4 regions of the Ensifer sp. ZNC0028 genome follow, and region 4 is predicted to be linked to each of the others. Evidence: predicted binding sites of a transcription regulator. Region 4 holds the regulator's gene; each other region holds the start of a gene.
The links. The regulator PhoB, encoded in region 4, activates phosphate uptake and scavenging genes when phosphate is short. The targets are predictions, from matches to a motif close to TGTCATNNANCTGTCAT.
Positions count from the first base shown of each region.

Region 1: phnD (phosphate/phosphite/phosphonate ABC transporter substrate-binding protein) is a predicted target of PhoB. The motif match lies at 2,886-2,902, and genes of this name have one in related genera.
Region 2: L981_RS25065 (DUF47 domain-containing protein) is a predicted target of PhoB. The motif match lies at 2,440-2,456, and genes of this name have one in related genera.
Region 3: L981_RS24090 (DUF1868 domain-containing protein) is a predicted target of PhoB. The motif match lies at 2,426-2,442, and genes of this name have one in related genera.

Region 1 is NZ_JTLA01000091.1:13,079-17,830, forward strand. It holds gene L981_RS21065 (iron ABC transporter permease) at 1-1,706, opposite strand, end outside; gene phnD (phosphate/phosphite/phosphonate ABC transporter substrate-binding protein) at 1,840-2,802, opposite strand; gene L981_RS21075 (response regulator transcription factor) at 2,914-3,606, shown strand; gene L981_RS21080 (sensor histidine kinase) at 3,596-4,752, shown strand, end outside.
Region 2 is NZ_JTLA01000108.1:20,729-25,480, forward strand. It holds gene L981_RS25055 (serine hydrolase) at 1-719, shown strand, start outside; gene L981_RS25060 (inorganic phosphate transporter) at 768-1,772, opposite strand; gene L981_RS25065 (DUF47 domain-containing protein) at 1,772-2,416, opposite strand; gene recF (DNA replication/repair protein RecF) at 2,620-3,744, shown strand; gene L981_RS25075 (molybdopterin-synthase adenylyltransferase MoeB) at 3,770-4,531, shown strand; gene L981_RS25080 (GNAT family N-acetyltransferase) at 4,537-4,752, shown strand, end outside.
Region 3 is NZ_JTLA01000104.1:2,852-7,603, forward strand. It holds gene hisC (histidinol-phosphate transaminase) at 1-551, opposite strand, end outside; gene L981_RS24080 (polyprenyl synthetase family protein) at 556-1,470, opposite strand; gene mtgA (monofunctional biosynthetic peptidoglycan transglycosylase) at 1,616-2,389, shown strand; gene L981_RS24090 (DUF1868 domain-containing protein) at 2,492-3,226, shown strand; gene L981_RS24095 (glutathione S-transferase family protein) at 3,223-3,870, shown strand; gene rpmF (50S ribosomal protein L32) at 4,016-4,201, shown strand; gene L981_RS24105 (membrane protein) at 4,359-4,752, shown strand, end outside.
Region 4 is NZ_JTLA01000105.1:7,749-12,500, reverse strand. It holds gene argF (ornithine carbamoyltransferase) at 1-135, opposite strand, end outside; gene L981_RS24365 (aspartate aminotransferase family protein) at 240-1,439, opposite strand; gene L981_RS24360 (GcrA family cell cycle regulator) at 1,862-2,383, shown strand; gene phoB (phosphate regulon transcriptional regulator PhoB) at 2,451-3,134, opposite strand; gene phoU (phosphate signaling complex protein PhoU) at 3,337-4,050, opposite strand; gene pstB (phosphate ABC transporter ATP-binding protein PstB) at 4,101-4,752, opposite strand, start outside.

The sequences.
Region 1 (4,752 bases), on a different contig from region 4:
ACCACGGCGTTGGCCGCCTGGCCGTAGCCGTAGTCGACCAGCCTGAGCGCATAGGTCGTCAGCACGTCGGTCCCGGGGACGGCGAGCACGACGACGAGGCTCAATCCCTTGATGCCGGAAATGAAGGGCAGCAGGATCCCGGTGACGAGCGCGCCCTTCTGGATCGGCACGACGACCGATGCCAGCCGCCGGAACCAGCCGGCGCCGGCAATCCGGGCCGCCTCTTCCGGATCACGCCCGAGCTGCATCATCGCCGAGATGCCGGCCCGCGAGGCAAAGGGCATCTGGTCGGCAAGGATCGCCAGCACCAGAATGATCGGCGTACCGTAGAGTGCGGGAACGGGTCCGCGCTGAACCGCGAACATCGAGAGATACGCGGCGGCAAAGGCTATTCCCGGCACCAGATACGGCAGGAACGTCACTTGCCGCAGGAACGTGGCAATCATCGTCGAGGACGTGCGGGTAACGGCATAGCCGACGAGGAGCCCGAGGAAGCCTGCGCCGGCAGCAGCCGACCCAACGATCCAGAGCGTATTCCACGTCGCCTGCCAGAATTCCGGCGTCAGGAGGATGCCCTGCTTGAGCGCCGTGGTGCCGAGATCGGAACCGATCCAGTAGGCGAGCGTGAAGTTGTCGAGCGCAAAGACGCCGGGGACCTTCATGACGGTGGTCATGGCGAGCGCCAGCAACGGAACGACGGCGCTGACCAGGAAGACCAGCGTGGCGAGCCCCGCTGCAGGCAGCCGGTAGCCCCGCAGCGACGTCGTGCGGTTCATCGACCCCTTCGAGCCGATGACCACGAAACGACGTGCTTCCTTCAGCAGGTACATGTCGAGCGTGATCGAGATGGTGCCGAGCACGACGATGGTCAACGCGAGGATCGCCCCCATGCCGGTCTGGCTGGTGGAGATGGCGCGAAACAGCGAGGTCGCCAATACGTCGTAGCCGACGGGAACGCCGAGGATATAGGCAACGCCGAAGTCACCGAGACATTTGGCGAAGATCAGCGTGCAGGCCGAAACCAGCGACGGCAGCATCAGCGGCAGGATGATCTTGCGGGCGATCACGCCGTTGCCGGCGCCGATGACACGGGCGGAATCCTCGAGCGTCGAATCGAACTGCCGCAACGCATTGCCGAACAGCAGGATGACGAAGGGCGTATAGTGCAAGGCCAGGATGAGCGTGATCGGCAAGGCGCCGTAGGCTAGCCAGTCAGGCGGGGCGAAGCCGAGCGCTTCCATCCAGCTCGGCTGTCCACCGGTGGTTCGGTTCTTGAAAAGCGTCTGCCACGCAAGAGCAAAGGTCCAGGACGGCAGCATGTAGGGGATGATCAGAACGGTGGCGAACCACTTCTTGCCGGGCACGTCGGTTCGGCTGATCAGCCAGGCCATCGGGATGCCGACCACCAGCGCGACCGCGATCGCACCGAGGGCGATGGTCCCGGTGTGGAAAAGCGGCTGCCAGAAGACGTCGGTGGCGATCTTCGACAGGAAGACGCGGTTGAAATAGTAAAGCGTCAGCTCGCCCATCGATTGCCCGGAGCGGGCCTGGTCGGCGAACTGCACGAAGAATGCGTCCGAAAGCAGAAGCAGGATGGGCGCGGCAATCAGATAGGCGAACAGCACGACCAGACCGACGCCCACCATCGTGGTGGGGTCCTGGTTGTGGACCCTGTAATTGTAAATGGCTTTGCCAAAGTTTCGCATAGCAATCCCGTGGGTTGGAAGCCGCACAGCAGCCTCGGGCGGGTTGGCCCGGCCTGTGGTGACGTTTGTGGTAGGCGCGCGACAGGGCCTGCGCACGCGGCGCATCGGTCTCCTGTCGGGCTGTTGGATGAGGTCAGAAAGTGGAAGCGCCGGCCTTGTCGATGACCTCGCGCACGCTTGCCCAATCCCGATCGTAGCGGATCGGCAGGAAGCGCTCGTCGCCGTGAAACTCGCTCTTCATTTCCGCGGTGAACTCGAAGTCGAAGAAACACCGCTTCATCGCCGCGACCAGCGGCGGGGCGAGATCATGCGCATAGGCAAAGGACGACGTCGGAAAGATGCCGCTGGTGAAGATGACGCGGAGGTCTTCGCGCTTGACCATTCGCCGCTCGATCAAACGTTCCAACACGTCGGACGCGACGGCCGCCATGTCGTAGTCACCCGAGATCACGCCGAGAATGGACTTGTCATGACCGCCGGACATGATCGGCGCATAGTCCTCCCCCGGACTCAGGCCTTCGCCCGGGAAAAGCGCGCGCGGCGCCAGGTGCCCCGAGTTCGAGAACGCGGACGCGTGCGCCACGCGCCGCCCCTTGAGATCGGAGAGGGTCTTGAACGGGGAGTCCGCGCGAACGATGGCAATCAGATTGTAGCCGCGCACCGCATTGCCGATGCCTTTTGCGGCAAAGGGAACGGCGCCGGCGCGGTTGACCGCCTCGACCGTCGGTCCGGTCGAAAAGCCGGCGAAGTGGAGCCGCCCGGAGCGCATGGCTTCGATCTCCGCCTTGCTCGACTGCACCGGGTAATAGACGATCTGGCGGCCGAGACAGGCGCCGAGATGGGTGGTGAAATCCTTGAACAGGCTGGCATAGATGGCCGGCTCCTCGATCGGAGCATAGGCCCAGACGAGCGTCTGCGGATCCCGCCATTTCGAAGGGTCTGTCGGCGCATCGGCAACGAAGTCCTTGTCGGCGTCGCAGTAGCGCTCGTCGAGATCGGGGCTTGCGCCGCAACCGGCTTTCGCCGTTGTCGACACGGGCAACAGCAGCACGCACGCCAATGCGAGGCCGGCCAAAAACAGCCTGTGCGCGTTCATGTCTACCCCTCCCCGAAGCTCCGCTCTCCCGGCGAAAGCTTCATAGTTCTCATCTGCTTTTGATCTGTGTATGGGAGTATCACTGTCACAATCCTGTCACCTGGAAACGCGATGCGCATTCTCCTGATCGAAGACACCCCCGACATCGCCTTTGCCATTTCCATGCGCCTGGAAAAGGAAGGCTACGAGGTCACGACCGCGTTCGACGGCGCGGAAGGAGAGCGGCTCGCCCTCAACGCCTCGCACGATCTGGTGATCCTCGACATCAACCTGCCGAAGCGGGACGGCTTCGCCATCCTGAGTGCCATGCGCCAGGGTGGGCTGACGCGTCCCGTCATCGTCATCACCGCCCGCAACCAGGTTGCCGACAAGGTCGACCTGCTCGAATTAGGCGCTGACGACTATCTGGTCAAACCCTTCGACCTGCACGAGCTTGTTGCGCGCATTCGGGCCGTCTCCCGCCGGCACCTGGGGGCGGCGCAATCGGTTCTGCGCTTGGGCTCGATCTCCATCGACCTTTCGGCCCGCGCGGTGATGCTCGAAGGCCGCCCGCTCGACCTCGGCCGCCGCGAATTCGACGTGCTGGAGGCCTTGGCGACCCGCGCCGGCACGACGGTCAACAAGGAGCAGCTGGTCGTAAAGCTCTTCGGCTATGAGGACACGGGCACGCCGAATGCCGTCGAGTTGCTGGTTTCCCGGGTGCGCCGGAAGCTCGAGGACTGCGACATCGAGATCGTCACGCATCGCGGCGTGGGCTACATGCTGCGCCAGCGCACCGGGAGCGGCGCAAGCGGTGCGGTCTGACTATTCGATCGAGCGCCGCATCCTGTTCAGCGGCGCTGCCCTGCTCATCATCATCGGGCTTTTCCTGTTCTGGATGGTGCGCTGGAATGCGCACAACGCAGCCGAAGAAGCCTTCGACCGCGTGCTCGGCGCGGCCGCACTTTCGATTGCCGACACGGTCTCGATCGAGGACGGCACCGCAAGCGTCGACCTGCCGCATTCCGCCTTCGCCATCCTCGGCACATCCCGGCTCAATCGCATCTTCTATCGGGTGGCAGCCCCCGACGGCACGATCATCACCGGCTCGCCGATCCTCGGTCTGGAGATCCCGCACGGGACGGGACCGCAGTTGCGGCTGGCCGACAGCACCTACAGGGGCGAGCGGATCCGCATCGCCGCCGTCGCTCGCTACAGCACCGACGCAGCCGGCGGCGGCTGGGTCGACGTTCTCGTCGGCGAGACCCGCGAGGCGCGCGATCAGCTCGGGCTGCACCTGACCTTCAATGCGGCCCTTCCCGCAATCGCCGTATCCGTGCTGGCATTCCTGCTGATCTGGCTGGCGGTCCGCCAGGCTTTCGCACCGCTGAGAACGGTCGAGGCCGATTTGCGCCACCGAGCTTCGTCTGATCTGAGCCCGGTCTCCGGCCCGGTACCAAGGGAGGTGAGCGCACTGATCTCGGCGCTGAACGACTTCATGGGCCGGCTTGATTCCGTGCTTGTCGGCCTGAAGAGCGTGACGGCCGACGCCGCCCATCAGTTGCGCACGCCGCTGACTGCCTTGCGCGCACTTGCAGAACTTTCGATCGACGAAGCGCCGTCGGGCAGATTGCGTGACATTCTCGGGCGCATCCACGCCAACTCGGTCAATGCCAGCGTTCTCGCAAACCAGCTTCTGTCGGATGCAAGCACGCTGCACGGCATTGAATCGCGTCTGCGCGAGACCCTCGACATGCGCCTCGTTGTGCGGGAGGCCATCCGTCGCCTGCAGGCCGAAGGTTCCTATCCCGCCCTCGACGACATGCTCACGCTTAACCTGCCCAGCAACGCCGTCGAGATCGAGGCAGAGGCCGTCAGTCTGCGCGAGATGATACGCAACATCATCGAAAACGCGCTGGTACACGCGCCGGGATCTATCGAGGTCACCGTGACGGAGGCGGATCGCCTGGT
Region 2 (4,752 bases), on a different contig from region 4:
GACCCGACTGGGCCGAACGCCGGGCAACGGGCCACGACGCGGCCCTGGAGCCGGTCAGCGACTGGGATCTCGACGTTCTGCAGGGCGCAGGCGCCCTCCGCTCGACCGTGGACGATCTCCTGCTTTTCCTCGAGGCGGCCATGGGAAAGACGGCATCGCCGCTCGCTCCCGCCTTCACCACTCTGCTGGCGACCCGCCAGCCGATCGGCAACGGCGATCGCGATCAGCAGGCGCTCGGCTGGGTCGTCTCGGGCAAGGGCGACGAGCAGTTCATCTGGCACAATGGCGGCACCGGCGGTTACCGATCCTTCGTCGGCTACCGTCCGTCGACGGGTGTCGGCGTGGTCGCCCTGTCGAATGCGTCGACCGACGTCGGCGTCGACGACATCGGCCGCCATCTGCTCAATCGCAGCGCGCCGCTCGCGCCGCCAATCGTCAAACGCACGGCCATAGCGATCGATCCGGCGCGCTATGATGCCTATATCGGCACCTACAGGCTGGCTCCGGATTTCGAACTTACGATCTTTCGGGATGGTGAAAGCCTTTTTGCCCAGGCGACCGGGCAGGATCGGCTCGAAATCCTTCCGGAGGCCGAGCACCGCTTCTTTACGAAGCTCATCGATGCCCAGATCAGCTTCACGCTCAAGGGCGACCGTGCCGAAAGCCTGACCTTGCACCAGGGCGGGCAGAACAGCCCCGCACCTCGGGTCTCGAAATGATAGTCGCCTCCCGCCTCATAAGCAGGCGGGAGGCGATTTCCGCATCGATCAGAACAAGAGATCGATGGTGAAGTAGGCGAGCGCCGAAATCGCCGCCGCGGCCGGCATGGTGATGAACCAGGCAATCACGATGTTGCCGGCAAGCCCCCAGCGGACGGCCGAGACCCGGCGGGCCGCGCCGACGCCGATGATCGCGCCGGTGATGGTGTGGGTGGTCGAGACCGGGATGCCGAGCCAGGTGGCGGCAAAGAGCGTGATCGCCCCGCCGGTTTCGGCGCAGAAGCCCTGCATCGGGTTGAGTTTGGTGATCTTCGACCCCATCGTATGCACGATCCGCCAGCCGCCGAACAGCGTGCCGAGCGCGATCGCCGCCTGGCAGGTGATCACCACCCAGAACGGCACGTAGAATTCCGAGCCGAGATAGCCCTGCGAGTAGAGCAACACCGCGATGATGCCCATGGTCTTCTGCGCGTCGTTGCCGCCATGGCCGAGCGAATACATTGAGGCCGAGATGAACTGCATCACCCGGAAGGTGCGGTCGACGGCAAAGGGCGTCTGGCGCACGAAGATCCAGGAAACGATCAGCACCAGGAGCAGCGCCAGGAAGAAGCCGATCGCCGGCGACATGAAGATGGCGCCAACGGTCTTCAGAAGTCCGGTCCAGACGATGGAGCTGAAACCGGTGCTGGCAAGACCGGCACCGACGAGGCCGCCGATCAGCGCATGCGACGAGCTCGAGGGGATGCCGAAGAGCCAGGTGACGATGTTCCAGACGATCGCGCCGATCAGGGCCGAGAAGATCACCAGCGGCGTGACGATACCGGGATCGATGATGCCCTTGCCCAGCGTTTCGGCCACGTGCAGGCCGAAGAACAGGAAGGCGATGAAGTTGAAGAAGGCCGCCCACATGACCGCGTACTGCGGTCTCAGCACCCGTGTCGAGACGATCGTCGCGATCGAGTTGGCGGCGTCGTGCAGACCGTTCAGGAAGTCGAAGAACAGCGCGATGCCGATCAGCCCGACGAGCAACGGAAAGGCGAGCGTCGCATCCATCAGACGTTCTCGATCACGATGCCGCTGATTTCATTGGCGACGTCCTCGAAGCGGTCGACCACCTTTTCGAGTTCGCCATAGATCTCGCTGCCGATGATATAGGCCATCGGGTTGCTGGCGCCGTGGCGGCGGAACAGGTCCTTGAGGCCCTGTTCGTGCAGTTCGTCGGAGCGGCCCTCGATGCGGGTGACTTCTTCGGCGATCGCGATCAGGCGGTCGTGATTGGCGCCGATCCGATCGAGCAGCGGAATGGCCTCGGCGATCAGGTGCGCGGCCTTGACGACCGTGGTGCCCATTTCGCGCATGCCGGGATCGAAGCTCTTCTGTTCGTAAAGGCGGATCGTCTTGACGGTCTTGTGCATCATGTCGATGGCGTCATCCATCGACTGGATCAGATCCTTGATGTCGCCGCGGTCGAAGGGCGTGATAAAGGACCGGCGCACGGCCAGCAGCACCTCGGCGGTGATGTGGTCCGCCTCATCCTCGAGCGCGACGATCCGGTCGCAGTGTTTTTCCAGATCGTCGCCGCCAGCGAGAACCTTGTCGAGCGCATCGGCAGCACCGACGACGGTGCGCGAATGTTTTGCGAAGAGGTCGAAGAAGCGATCCTCGCGGGGAAGAAGTTTGCGGAACCAGGCCAGCATCACACGTATATCCATCTGTGGATTGTCATGCGGCTGTCATATTTCACTAGGTCCTTTATGAAAAGCACCGAATCAAAGGGGTTTGTCGCCTTTCCCCTGTCGATATCGGCCTATCTTGCACGATATGGCGACGCGTCCCATTTCGCCTTGCCTTGGCAGGCGCTTTCGTCCTAGCTGCGCCCAACGTCGAATCCGGACTGCCGATGCCAAACAAGGTCTTTCTCAACCGCCTGAAGCTTACGGAGTTCCGCAACTATGCGGCCCTCTCGCTTGAGCTCGATCAGCGCCATGTGGTGCTGACGGGGGAGAACGGCGCCGGCAAGACCAACCTCATGGAAGCCGTCTCTTTCCTTTCGCCCGGCCGCGGCCTCAGGCGCGCAGCCTATGCGGACGTGACCCGGGTCGGTGCCGGCGACGGGTTCTCGGTCTTTGCGGAAGTCGAGGGCATGGAGGGAACCGTCGAGATCGGCACCGGGACTGCCGGCGTCACGGAAGGGCAATCCCGGCGGCTGCGGCTGAATGGAACACCGGCAGCGACCGTCGACGAACTGACCGATCACCTGCGCGTCCTCTGGCTGACGCCATCGATGGATGGGCTCTTTACCGGGCCTTCGGCCGACCGGCGGCGTTTCCTCGATCGTCTTGTGCTGTCGCTCGATCCGGAGCACGGCCGTCGCGCCAGCGAATTCGACCGGGCGATGCGCAGTCGCAACCGGCTGCTCGGTGAATTCCGCCCGGACCCTTCCTGGCTGACGGCGATCGAAAAGGAAATGGCCGGTCTCGGCGTCTCCATGGCGCTGGCGCGGCAGGAAATGCTCGGTCTGTTGACGGCGCTGGTCGAGCGCACTGTCGACGAGAGCGTCTTTCCGTCGGCGCGCCTGGCGTTGTCGGGCTTTCTCGACGACGAGGGCCATCGTCCGGCCTATGATCTGGAAGAACAATATCTGACGATGCTGCGTGATGGACGTCCGCGCGACGCCGCGGCGGGGCGCACGCTCGACGGGCCGCACCGGAGCGACCTGCTCGTGCGTCACCGCGAGAAGGACATGGAGGCAGCACGCTGCTCGACCGGGGAGCAGAAGGCGCTGCTCGTCGGCCTGGTGCTGGCGCATGCGCGCCTCGTCGGCGACATGACCGGCCACGCGCCGATCCTGCTGCTCGACGAGATCGCCGCCCATCTCGACGTCAACCGGCGCGCGGCTCTGTTCGATCTCGTCGACGGCCTTGGCGGCCAGGCCTTCATGACCGGGACGGACCAATCGATGTTTGAGGCGCTCGGCGAACGCGGCCGCTTCCTGACCGTTTCGCATGGCAGCGTTACGGGATAAGCAGAAGTCACCGAGGAGGATTGCCATGACCGGTGAGAACAAGCTCGACCAATCGGAGATCACCCGTTACGCCCGTCATATCGTGCTGCCGGAAATCGGCGGCGCGGGGCAACAACGGCTGAAGGTAGCCCGCGTGCTGGTGATCGGGGCCGGCGGCCTCGGCGCTCCGGTGCTTGTCTATCTTGCCGCCGCCGGCATCGGCCGGATCGGCATCGTCGACGACGATGCGGTCGCGCTTTCCAACCTGCAGCGGCAGATCATCCACCGTACCGAAGACATCGACCGCGCCAAGGTCGAGCGGGCCGCCGAGGCGATCACATCGCTCAACCCGCATGTCTGCGTCGACGAACACAGGCTGCGCCTCAACGCCGACAATGCCGAGGCGCTTTTCCGGCAGTACGATCTGGTGATCGACGGCTCGGACAATTTCGATACCCGCTCCCTCGCCGCCGATACGGCGGCAGCGGTCGGCATTCCGCTGGTGACCGGCGCCGTCGGCCGCTTCGACGGTTCGCTGACGGTGCTTATGCCCTATAGCGCCGGCCCCGATGGACGACCGAACCCCTCCTACCGCGATCTCTTTCCCGAGCCGCCGCCGGCCGGCGTCGTGCCTTCTTGCGCCGAGGCCGGCATCGTCGGCGCGCTGACGGGCGTCATCGGCACGCTGCAGGCCATGGAGGCGATCAAGGTGATTGCCGGCTTTGGCGAACCGCTGGTCGGGCGGCTCTTGATGTACGACGCGCTGACGGCACAGTTCAACACCATCCGTTACCGCAAGAGGGCATAGCGATGGTGCAGATCTTTCGTATCGACGAAGCATTCGACCGGCACGAGGAACTGTTGGCCCTGATCCTTGGCGCCTTCTCCTACATGGACGGGCGGATCGACCCGCCCTCGTCGGCGCATGCGTTGAACATCGAATCGCTGCGCGACAAGATTGCCGACGAGATCGCCTTCGGCGTCAGCGATGGCGAGCGGCTGGTCGGCTGCATCTTCTGCAAACCCGAG
Region 3 (4,752 bases), on a different contig from region 4:
TAGGCCTCGTCGATGACGACGGGCTGGTCCGGATGGCTTGCGACCAGCCGATCGATGTCGGCGAGCGGCAAGGCTATGCCGGTCGGGGCGTTGGGGTTCGGCAGGATGATCGCGCCTGAGGGCCGATCGTAGTCGGCGAGATCGATCTCGAAGCGATCGTTGAGCGGCACCTCGACCGTGTCGATCTCGAAGAGTCGCGCATAGGTCGAATAGAAGCTGTAGGAAATATCCGGGTACAGCAGCGGCGCGTCATGTTTCAACAGGCCGGCGAAGATATGCGCCAGCACCTCGTCGGAGCCGTTGCCGACGAACACTTCTTCGGTGGTCACGCCATAGCGCGTGGCAATCGCCTGGCGCAGCTTCAGCGCCAGCGGGTCGGGATAAAGGCGAAGATCGTTGCTCGCTGCCGCGGCGATCGCGTCGAGCACCTTCTCAGACGGGCCGTAGGGGCATTCGTTGGTGTTGAGCTTCACCAGGTTTTCGATGCGCGGCTGTTCGCCCGGCACGTAGGGTTTCAGCTTGGAGACGATCGGCGACCAGTACTTGCTCATGGATCTAGCTCCTGCGGTTGGCGATGAAACGGGCGGCTTCGACGAGAATGGCCGAGCGCTCGCCATAGGGCGCAAGCAGCACTTCGGCTTCTGCGACCAGTTGCTCCAGCCGCTCTTCCGCCCAGGCCTGGCCATGGAGGGCCACCAGCGTGCCCTTGCCGCGGGCGGCGTCCTTGCCGGTTGCCTTGCCCATGGTCTCCGCATCGGCGGTGAGGTCGAGCAGGTCGTCGGCAAGCTGGAAGGCAAGGCCGATCTTTTCGCCAAAGGCGCGAAGCCGCGCGCGATCGTCCCTGGAGGCGCCGGCGACGATGGCTCCAGCCTCGCAGGCAAAGCGGATGAGGGCCCCCGTCTTCATCGCCTGCAATGTGACGATCCCGGCCTCGTCCGGCGGCAATTTTTCCGCGGCCAGGTCGAGCGCCTGTCCGCCGGCCATGCCGCCGTGGCCGGCGGCGCGTCCGAGCGCCAGAACCAGTGCCACCTTCTGAGCATCCGAAAGCGAGGTCTCGGGGGCTGCGATGATGTCGAAGGCGAAGGTCAGCAGGCTGTCGCCGGCAAGGATCGCCGTTGCCTCGTCGAAGGCCTTGTGCACGGTCGGCTGGCCGCGGCGCATGTCGTCGTCGTCCATCGCCGGCAGGTCGTCATGGACGAGCGAGTAGCAATGCACGCATTCGAGTGCCGCGCCGACGCGCAGGGCCGCGTCGCGATTGCTGCCGAGCAGATCGGCGCATTCGATCACCAGGAAGGGGCGCAGGCGCTTGCCGCCGTTCAGCACGCCGTGGCGCATGGCACCCAACAGGTTTGCCGGCCGGGCGATTTCGTCGGCTTCCGTCGTCTGGCCGAGCAGACGTTCCAGCAGCGCCTCGACGGTGCGGGCATTGGCGGCGAGGCGACGGGTAAAAGGCGATGGTTCCTGGCTCATGCGCGCTCTTTGACATGGGCGAAGAGGGCTTTCAACGGGGATTCGTGTCGCAGCCGCGCGCTTTCCCTGGGACAGCCGCCTGCACGCCTTGCCTTTTGCCAGAAAGCCCGTTCAACTCTGCCTGCGCATGCACTAAGAGAAGCGGATGGACAGCGAGGTGAACAGTCAGGCCGCGAACGTCGTTCCGGAAGCGCGCGAGGAGGGCGAAGTGCCTTCCAGTCGCTGGTCTTCGCTTCGCCGGACGTTGCGCACGCGCCGCCGCCAGATCGTGCTCGCCGTGCTTGGCCTGCTCGTCCTTCCTTACGCACTGATCGTTCTCTATCTGGTGGAGTTCATTCATCCGGTTTCAACGCTGATGCTGCGCGATCTCGTGCTGCTGCGCGGCTACGATCGGCAATGGGTCGAGTTCGACGATATCGCCCCGGTTCTGGTGCAGTCGGTAATGATGTCGGAGGATGGCCAATTCTGTGCCCATGACGGCGTCGATTGGGGCCAGATGCGGGGCGTGGTCGAGGATGCGCTCGAAGGGGAATCCACCCGTGGAGCCAGCACCATTCCGATGCAGACCGTGAAAAACCTCTATCTCTGGAACGGCCGCTCCTTCCTGCGCAAGGGCATGGAACTGCCGCTGGCGGTTGCCGCCGACTTCGTCTGGAGCAAGCGGCGGATGATGGAGATCTATCTCAATATCGCCGAATGGGGCGACGGGATCTATGGTATCGAGGCGGCTGCCCGCCACCATTTCGGGATTTCGGCGTCGAAGCTTTCGCGACGGCAGGCGGCGCTGCTTGCTGTCTCGCTGCCCAATCCGAAAGAGCGCAACGCCGGCAAACCCGGCCGCGGTCTCAAGCGCCTGGCGAACCTGATCGAGCGCCGCGCCAGCCGCTCCGGCGGTTACATCACCTGCCTTTATAATTAGGATCAGACCTTTTCATTGGATGGGCTCACTGGGCGATGTCATGCTCGCGTTGTAGAGTTCTGCCATCTGGGCCTCTCTCCCCTTGAAAGGCCCGATCGCTCCATGACCTTGATTTCCCCCTCGCTTCTCGCCTTTGGCCGCAACGCCAACCATGCCCTGCCGAGACATCTCGGAACGCGCTACGACCCCGAAGGCCGCTTCCTGCCGGAACCGGGCAACACCGTCGTCTCTCACGTCACCGCTGGATCGCGTTCCGAGGTCGCCGTACTTGCGGTGCGCGACCGGTTGATGGCGATGCCCGAGGCGCGGCAGTTCGCCTTTACCCACCCGTCCAGCCTGCACATGACGATCTTCCAGGGCATCATCGAACACCGCCGGAAGCTTCCTTACTGGCCGGCTGGCATGCCGCTCGATACGCCGATCGAGGTGATGACGGCGTATTACCGCGAACGGCTTGCGGATTTTGCGCCGCTGGAGCAGTTCCGCGCCCGCGTGACTGAGGTTACGCCGACGGGCCTTGCGCTCGAAGGCGACGGTGCCGCCGACCGCGCTTGCCTTAAAGCCTGGCGCGACGCTTTCGCAGAAGCCTTTGGCTATCGCCATCCTGATCATGACGATTACGAATTCCACATCACCTATGCCTACCCCGTCGATTGGCTCGACGATTCTGCGCTACCGCGCTGGCAGATGATGCTGGACGAACAGCTCGCTTTTCTGCGCGAGCAGGTGCCGGTGATCGCGCTCGATCCACCCGCCTTCTGCTCGTTCGAGGACATGAACCATTTCGAGGAACTGATCGTTTTCTCGGAGAGACCAGCAACCAAGGAACGGAAATGACCGGACTTACGCTTTTTGTCGGCAACAAGAACTATTCGTCTTGGTCGATGCGGCCATGGATCGCGATGACGGCGGCAGGCATCGCCTTCGACGAGGTGGTCATCCCCTTCGACTTCGCCGCGGGAAACCCGGACATTCGCGCGGTCTCGCCGACGGGTAAGGTGCCGCTGCTTAGGCATGGCGATTTCCTTGTCTGGGAATCGCTGGCGATCATCGACTACGTCGCCGAGCTTTTTCCCGATGCAGGGCTGTGGCCGGCCGACCGTCAGTCGCGCGCCCGGGCGCGCAGCTATTCGATGGAAATGCTCTCCGGTTTCAGGGCGTTGCGCGGCGCCTGCCCGATGAATGTCCGCCGGGCGAAGAAGGCGCTGGACGTTGCCGAGGACGTCCGTTCGGATGTCGCTCGCATCGAGACGATCTGGCGGCAGGCGCTCGCCCAATCCGGCGGTCCGTTCCTCTTTGGCGCCTTCACCGCGGCCGATGCGATGTACGCACCTGTGGTCAACCGCTTCGACGTCTATGATCTCGTTGCGGATCCAGAAACGCTCGGCTACATGAACCGCGTAAAGGCACATCCGGCGTTCCTGAAATGGGAAGAAGCCGCCCGCGCAGAGCCTTGGGTCGTCATCGAAGACGAGATCTGAAAAGGTCGAGTCGAAAAATTGCCCGTGGGGACTGGTCAAACAGCAGCTGGCCATGTATAAGCGCGCCAAATTTCCGTGATTAACATCTGTTTTACACGGCCATTTCGGCTGCTGAACAGTGTTTGCCCGATAAGTGGAGAATGAAATGGCTGTACCTAAAAGAAAAACGAGCCCGTCCAAGCGTGGCATGCGCCGTTCGGCTGACGCTCTGAAGACCCCGACCTACGTCGAAGACAAGAACTCCGGCGAACTGCGTCGCCCGCACCACATCGACCTGAAGACCGGCATGTACCGTGGCCGTCAGGTTCTGACCCCGAAGGAAAGCGCATAAGCGTTTCCGTTCGCGGATTAGGTTCAAAGGGCTGGCTCTGCCGGCCCTTTTGTTTTGCATCTGACATGATCTTGCTTGGACGCCGTGGTATCGCTGGCGCCTTGCGTGACGACGCCGCACGAACATGGTCCCCCATAAACGCGGTCAAGGAGTTCTGATGCTTGCTGCCATACCGCTGCTGATCCTGCCTTTTGCAATCTACAATCTCGCGATGATCGGAATGTTCGGCGGCCTCGCCGGCCTGAACGCCGACATGGTGTCGCTCTCCATGCTTTCAGGCGCGACCTGGACGATGCGCTTCGGCGACCTCCTGATCGTCGGCGCCCTACTGCTGCTCTTCGTCGAGCTACTGAAGGCGACGCGCACGAGCAGCCGCGCACTGATGGATCATCTGCTGTCAATGATCCTGTTCATCGTCTTTTTGATCGAATTTCTGCTGCTCGCACCGGCGGCAACGCAGCTCTTCTTCATCCTGATGACCATCAGCTTCATCGATGTCATCGCCGGCTTTGCCGTGTCGATGCGCTCGGCCGGCCGGGATGTGTCGATCG
Region 4 (4,752 bases):
CATCTTGCCGGCGAGCGGCTTCTCGGCGGTTCCGGCCTTGGTCGCCGCCTTTCGGACGCGCGCATCGTCGATGATCGTCCGGAGGTCGGCGGCCGTCATGGCCGAAAGATCGAGAAAATGTCTGGTGCCTGCCATCGTACTCGGTTCCTGTCTGAAAAATCGATCCCCGGTGCGGCACGCCATATACGTGCTCGCACGAAGGTCATTCTAGCGCCATAGTCGGCCTTGGGTCGCTACCTTCAGGCCGCGGCGTTGCCGCTTGCCTTGCGAACCGCCTCGGCGGCGCGTTCGATACGTGCCAGGCCCTCGCGGGCCTCCTCGGCCGTGATCGTCAGCGGCGGCAGCAAACGCAGTACGTTTTCGCCGGCCGGCACAGCCAGAAGCTTCTCCGCGCGAATTTCCTTCAGCAGATCGGCCGAAGGGCCCTTCACCTTGATGCCCAGCATCAGACCGTCGCCTCGGATCTCCTCGATGACATCAGGGAAACGGTCCTTGAGCGACGCAAGACCCTGGCGGAAGACCAGCGCGACATCGCGCACATGCGTGAGGAACCCGTCGGCCAGAACGACGTCGAGCACGGCATTGCCGACGGCCATGGCCAGCGGATTGCCGCCATAGGTGGAGCCGTGCGTGCCCGCCACCATGCCAGATGCGGCTTCCTCGGTCGCCAGGCACGCGCCGAACGGGAAGCCCCCGCCGATGCCCTTGGCGACCGCCATGATATCCGGGCGGATGTCGGCCCATTCATAGGCAAACAGCTTGCCGGTACGGCCGACGCCGGTCTGAACCTCGTCCAGGATCAGGAGCAGGCCGAACTCGTCGCAAAGCGCGCGCAGTTCCTGCATGAACTCCTTGGTCGCCGGGCGGATACCGCCCTCGCCCTGGATCGGCTCGATCAGGATCGCTGCGGTTTCCTCGGTGATCGCATTCTTGACGGCAGCGATGTCGCCGAACGGGACCTGGTAGAAGCCCGGCGCTTTCGGACCGAAACCTTCGATGTATTTCTGCTGACCGCCGGCGGCGATCGTCGCGATCGTGCGGCCGTGGAAAGCCCCCTCGAAGGTGATGACGTGGAATTTCTCCGGGTGACCCTTGGAGAAGTGGTAACGCCGTGCCGTCTTGATGGCGCATTCCAGCGCCTCTGCGCCGGAATTGGTGAAGAACACCTTGTCGGCAAAGGTGACTGCGGTCAGCCGGCGACCGAGGCTTTCCTGGCCCGCAATCTCATAGAGGTTGGACAGGTGCCAAACCTTGTCGGCCTGCGCCTTCAGCGCTTCGACGAGGTGGGGATGCGCGTGGCCAAGCGAATTCACGGCAACACCGGCGCCGAAATCGAGATAACGCGTCCCGTCTTCAGCGATCAGCCAGGCGCCCTCTCCTCGCTCGAAACGCAACGGCGCGCGCATGTAGGTATCGTAAAGCGGCGTTGTTGCAGTCATGCGAGGCTCTCCTTCACTCCAGATCGACATCGATCCCGCGCCTCACGCGGGCCGATAAAAATCAAAAATGCCGCCTTTCGGCGGCGCAGGCACTATTCCCATTTCGCGCTGCAATGTCAACAAAACCAAGCCTTGCAGCGCAACATGAAGGGTCGATTCCTGGCAGCAGAAAAATCGTCCGGGAGGGCTTGCCAAAATTGCAACGCCGGCCGAGCAAGTTGGGGAAAACTACGAAATCGATTCGGCCTGATTCCCGGGACTCTTGCCACAGAGTCCAGCGGTCAGTACGTTAACATTCAATTACTAGACGCATGCGGCGGACCTAGTCACCAAAAGAGTTATCGCGTTTGCAACCCCGGGGTTCAGCCGGGGTGCGGTGAGGGATTCTGCCATCCCCAACGCTGAGAACGGAGAGTGCAGAAATGAACTGGACTGACGAGCGGGTGGAGAAACTGAAGAAGCTTTGGTCCGAGGGCCTGAGCGCGAGCCAGATCGCGGCACAGCTCGGCGGCGTCAGCCGTAACGCTGTCATCGGCAAGGTTCACCGCCTGAGCCTGCCAGGTCGCGCCAAGGCCGGCGGTAGCACCACGACGGCGGCCCGTCCGAAGCGCCCGACCTCGGCACCGCGTGCGCCGAACTACGCTTCGCGCGTTTCGGCCCGCCCGGTTGCACGCACGGCCGGCGCTGTCGTTCTCAAGGAAGAAATCGAAGTCGATCTCGTTGCCGAGCAGGATTTCAGCACCCGGACCGACGTTGTCGTGCCGATGTCGCGCCGCCTCGAGCTGACCCAGCTCACCGAGCGCACCTGCAAGTGGCCGATCGGCGACCCGCTGAAGGAAGAGTTTCACTTCTGCGGCAACGATTCCCCGGAATCGTCGCCTTACTGCACCTTCCATGCGCGGCTGGCCTACCAGCCGTCGGGCGAGCGCCGCAGGGCCCGCTAAGAAGCCGGACAGCATCAATAAAAAAGGGGCCGATCGGCCCCTTTTTTGTTGGAGATTTCCGGATCTGTCAGCTTTCGAGCGAATAGCCAGCGCCGCGAACGGTGCGGATGACGTCGGGCATGTTCGAGAAATTCAGAGCCTTGCGCAGGCGACCGACATGCACGTCGACGGTGCGTTCGTCGACATAGATGTCATGGCCCCAGACGCCATCCAGAAGCTGCGAGCGCGAGAAGACGCGGCCCGGCGAGGACATCAAGAACTCCAGAAGACGAAACTCGGTCGGGCCGAGGCGCACTTCGCGGCTGCGGCGGTGAACGCGATGGGTCTCGCGGTCGAGTTCGATGTCGCCGCAGCGAAGCAGCGTCGACAGGACCTCGGGCTTTGCCCGGCGCAGCATCGCCTTGACGCGCGCCATCAGCTCCGGCGTGGAGAATGGCTTGACCACATAGTCGTCGGCGCCGGTCGCCAACCCCCGGACGCGCTCGCTTTCCTCGCCGCGCGCCGTCAGCATGATGATCGGCAGGCGCTCCGTCTCCGGGCGCTGGCGCAGCCGGCGGCAAAGCTCGATGCCGGAAACACCGGGCAGCATCCAGTCGAGGATGAGCAGGTCGGGCAGCCGCTCCTGAAGCCGGATCTCCGCCTCGTCGCCCCTCAGGATCGTGTCGACGTCGAAGCCCTCGGCTTCCAGATTGTAACGCAGCAGAACGCTCAGCGCCTCTTCGTCTTCGACTACGGCGATTTTTGGCAACATCAGGTAACGTCTCCTTACCGCGGGCGACCCTTGGGCTCATCGGCCCGGCCGGCGCTCAGACACTCTAAATCTGGAGCACGTCCGCCAATTTCAAAGGCGGGGCGAAAACCGCGTGCTTCAGATACAGGAATTCGGGGCCGCGACCGAAGCCGCGACCGGATCAGATTTCAAAGGGCATGCATGCTTACGGCGCGCTCGGCGCTCAGTCGTTGACCGAGCCCAGCGTCGACGTGGTGTCATCCTTCGGGCGCTCGCCTTCCGGCTGGGCACCCGTCGCCATGTAATAGATCGTCTCGGCGATGTTGGTCGCGTGGTCGCCGATGCGCTCGATGTTCTTGGCGCAGAACAGAAGATGCGTGCAGGGCGTGATGTTGCGCGGATCTTCCATCATGTAGGTCAGCAGTTCGCGGAACAGCGAGGTGTAGATCGCATCGATCTCCTCGTCGCGCTCGCGGATGCTGTTGGCCTTCTCCGGCGAGCGCGAGGCGTACACGTCGAGCACTTCCTTGAGCTGGACGAGAGCCAGCTCTGCCAGGTGCTCCAGGCCGCGGGCGAGCTTGCGCGGAATGCCGGATCCGGCGACCGCGATCACGCGCTTGGCGGTGTTCTTGCCGAGATCGCCGACGCGCTCCAGATCGGAGGCGATGCGGATCGACCCCATGATCTCGCGCAGGTCGGCGGCGACCGGCTGGCGCTTGGCGATGGTGACGATCGCCTTCTCGCCGATCTGGCGCTCGGCGTCGTCGAGAACGGTGTCGTCCGAGATCACCTTCTGCGCGAGAGCGAGGTCGGAATTGACCAGCGCGCGAACGGATTCAGCGACCATCTGCTCGGCGAGACCGCCCATCTCCGAGATGCGGCGCGTCAGGTACTTCAGTTCTTCGTCATAGGCGGACATGATATGCATGGACATGATCGTCGATCCTTACGGGCGCTTTGCAGTTACTGTTGCAGCCTTATGCGGCCTCAGCCGAAGCGGCCCATGATGTAATCCTGGGTGCGCTGGTCATCCGGATTGGTGAACATCTTGTCGGTGTCGTTCTCCTCGACGAGATTGCCGAGGTGGAACATTGCGGTGCGCTGCGAAACGCGGGCGGCCTGCTGCATCGAATGGGTCACGATGACAATCGTGAAGTTCGTGCGCAGTTCGTGGATGAGTTCCTCGACCTTGGCGGTCGCAATCGGGTCGAGCGCCGAACAGGGCTCGTCCATCAGGATCACTTCCGGGCTGACGGCGACGGCACGGGCGATGCAGAGGCGCTGCTGCTGACCACCGGAAAGGCCAGTGCCCGGCTCCTGCAGACGATCCTTTACCTCGTTCCACAGACCGGCCTTCTGCAGGCTGGTCTCGACCACCTCGTCAAAGTCGGCCTTGGTGCGGGCAAGTCCGTGGATGCGCGGACCGTAGGCGACGTTGTCGTAGATCGACTTCGGGAACGGGTTCGGCTTCTGGAAGACCATGCCGACGCGGGCGCGCAGTTCGACGACGTCGATCGTCGGGTCGTAGATGTCGTCCTCGTCGAGCGTGATCTTGCCGGTGACGCGGCAGTTCTCGATCGTGTCGTTCATGCGGTTCAGCGTGCGCAGGAAGGTCGACTTGCCGCAACCCGAAGGACCG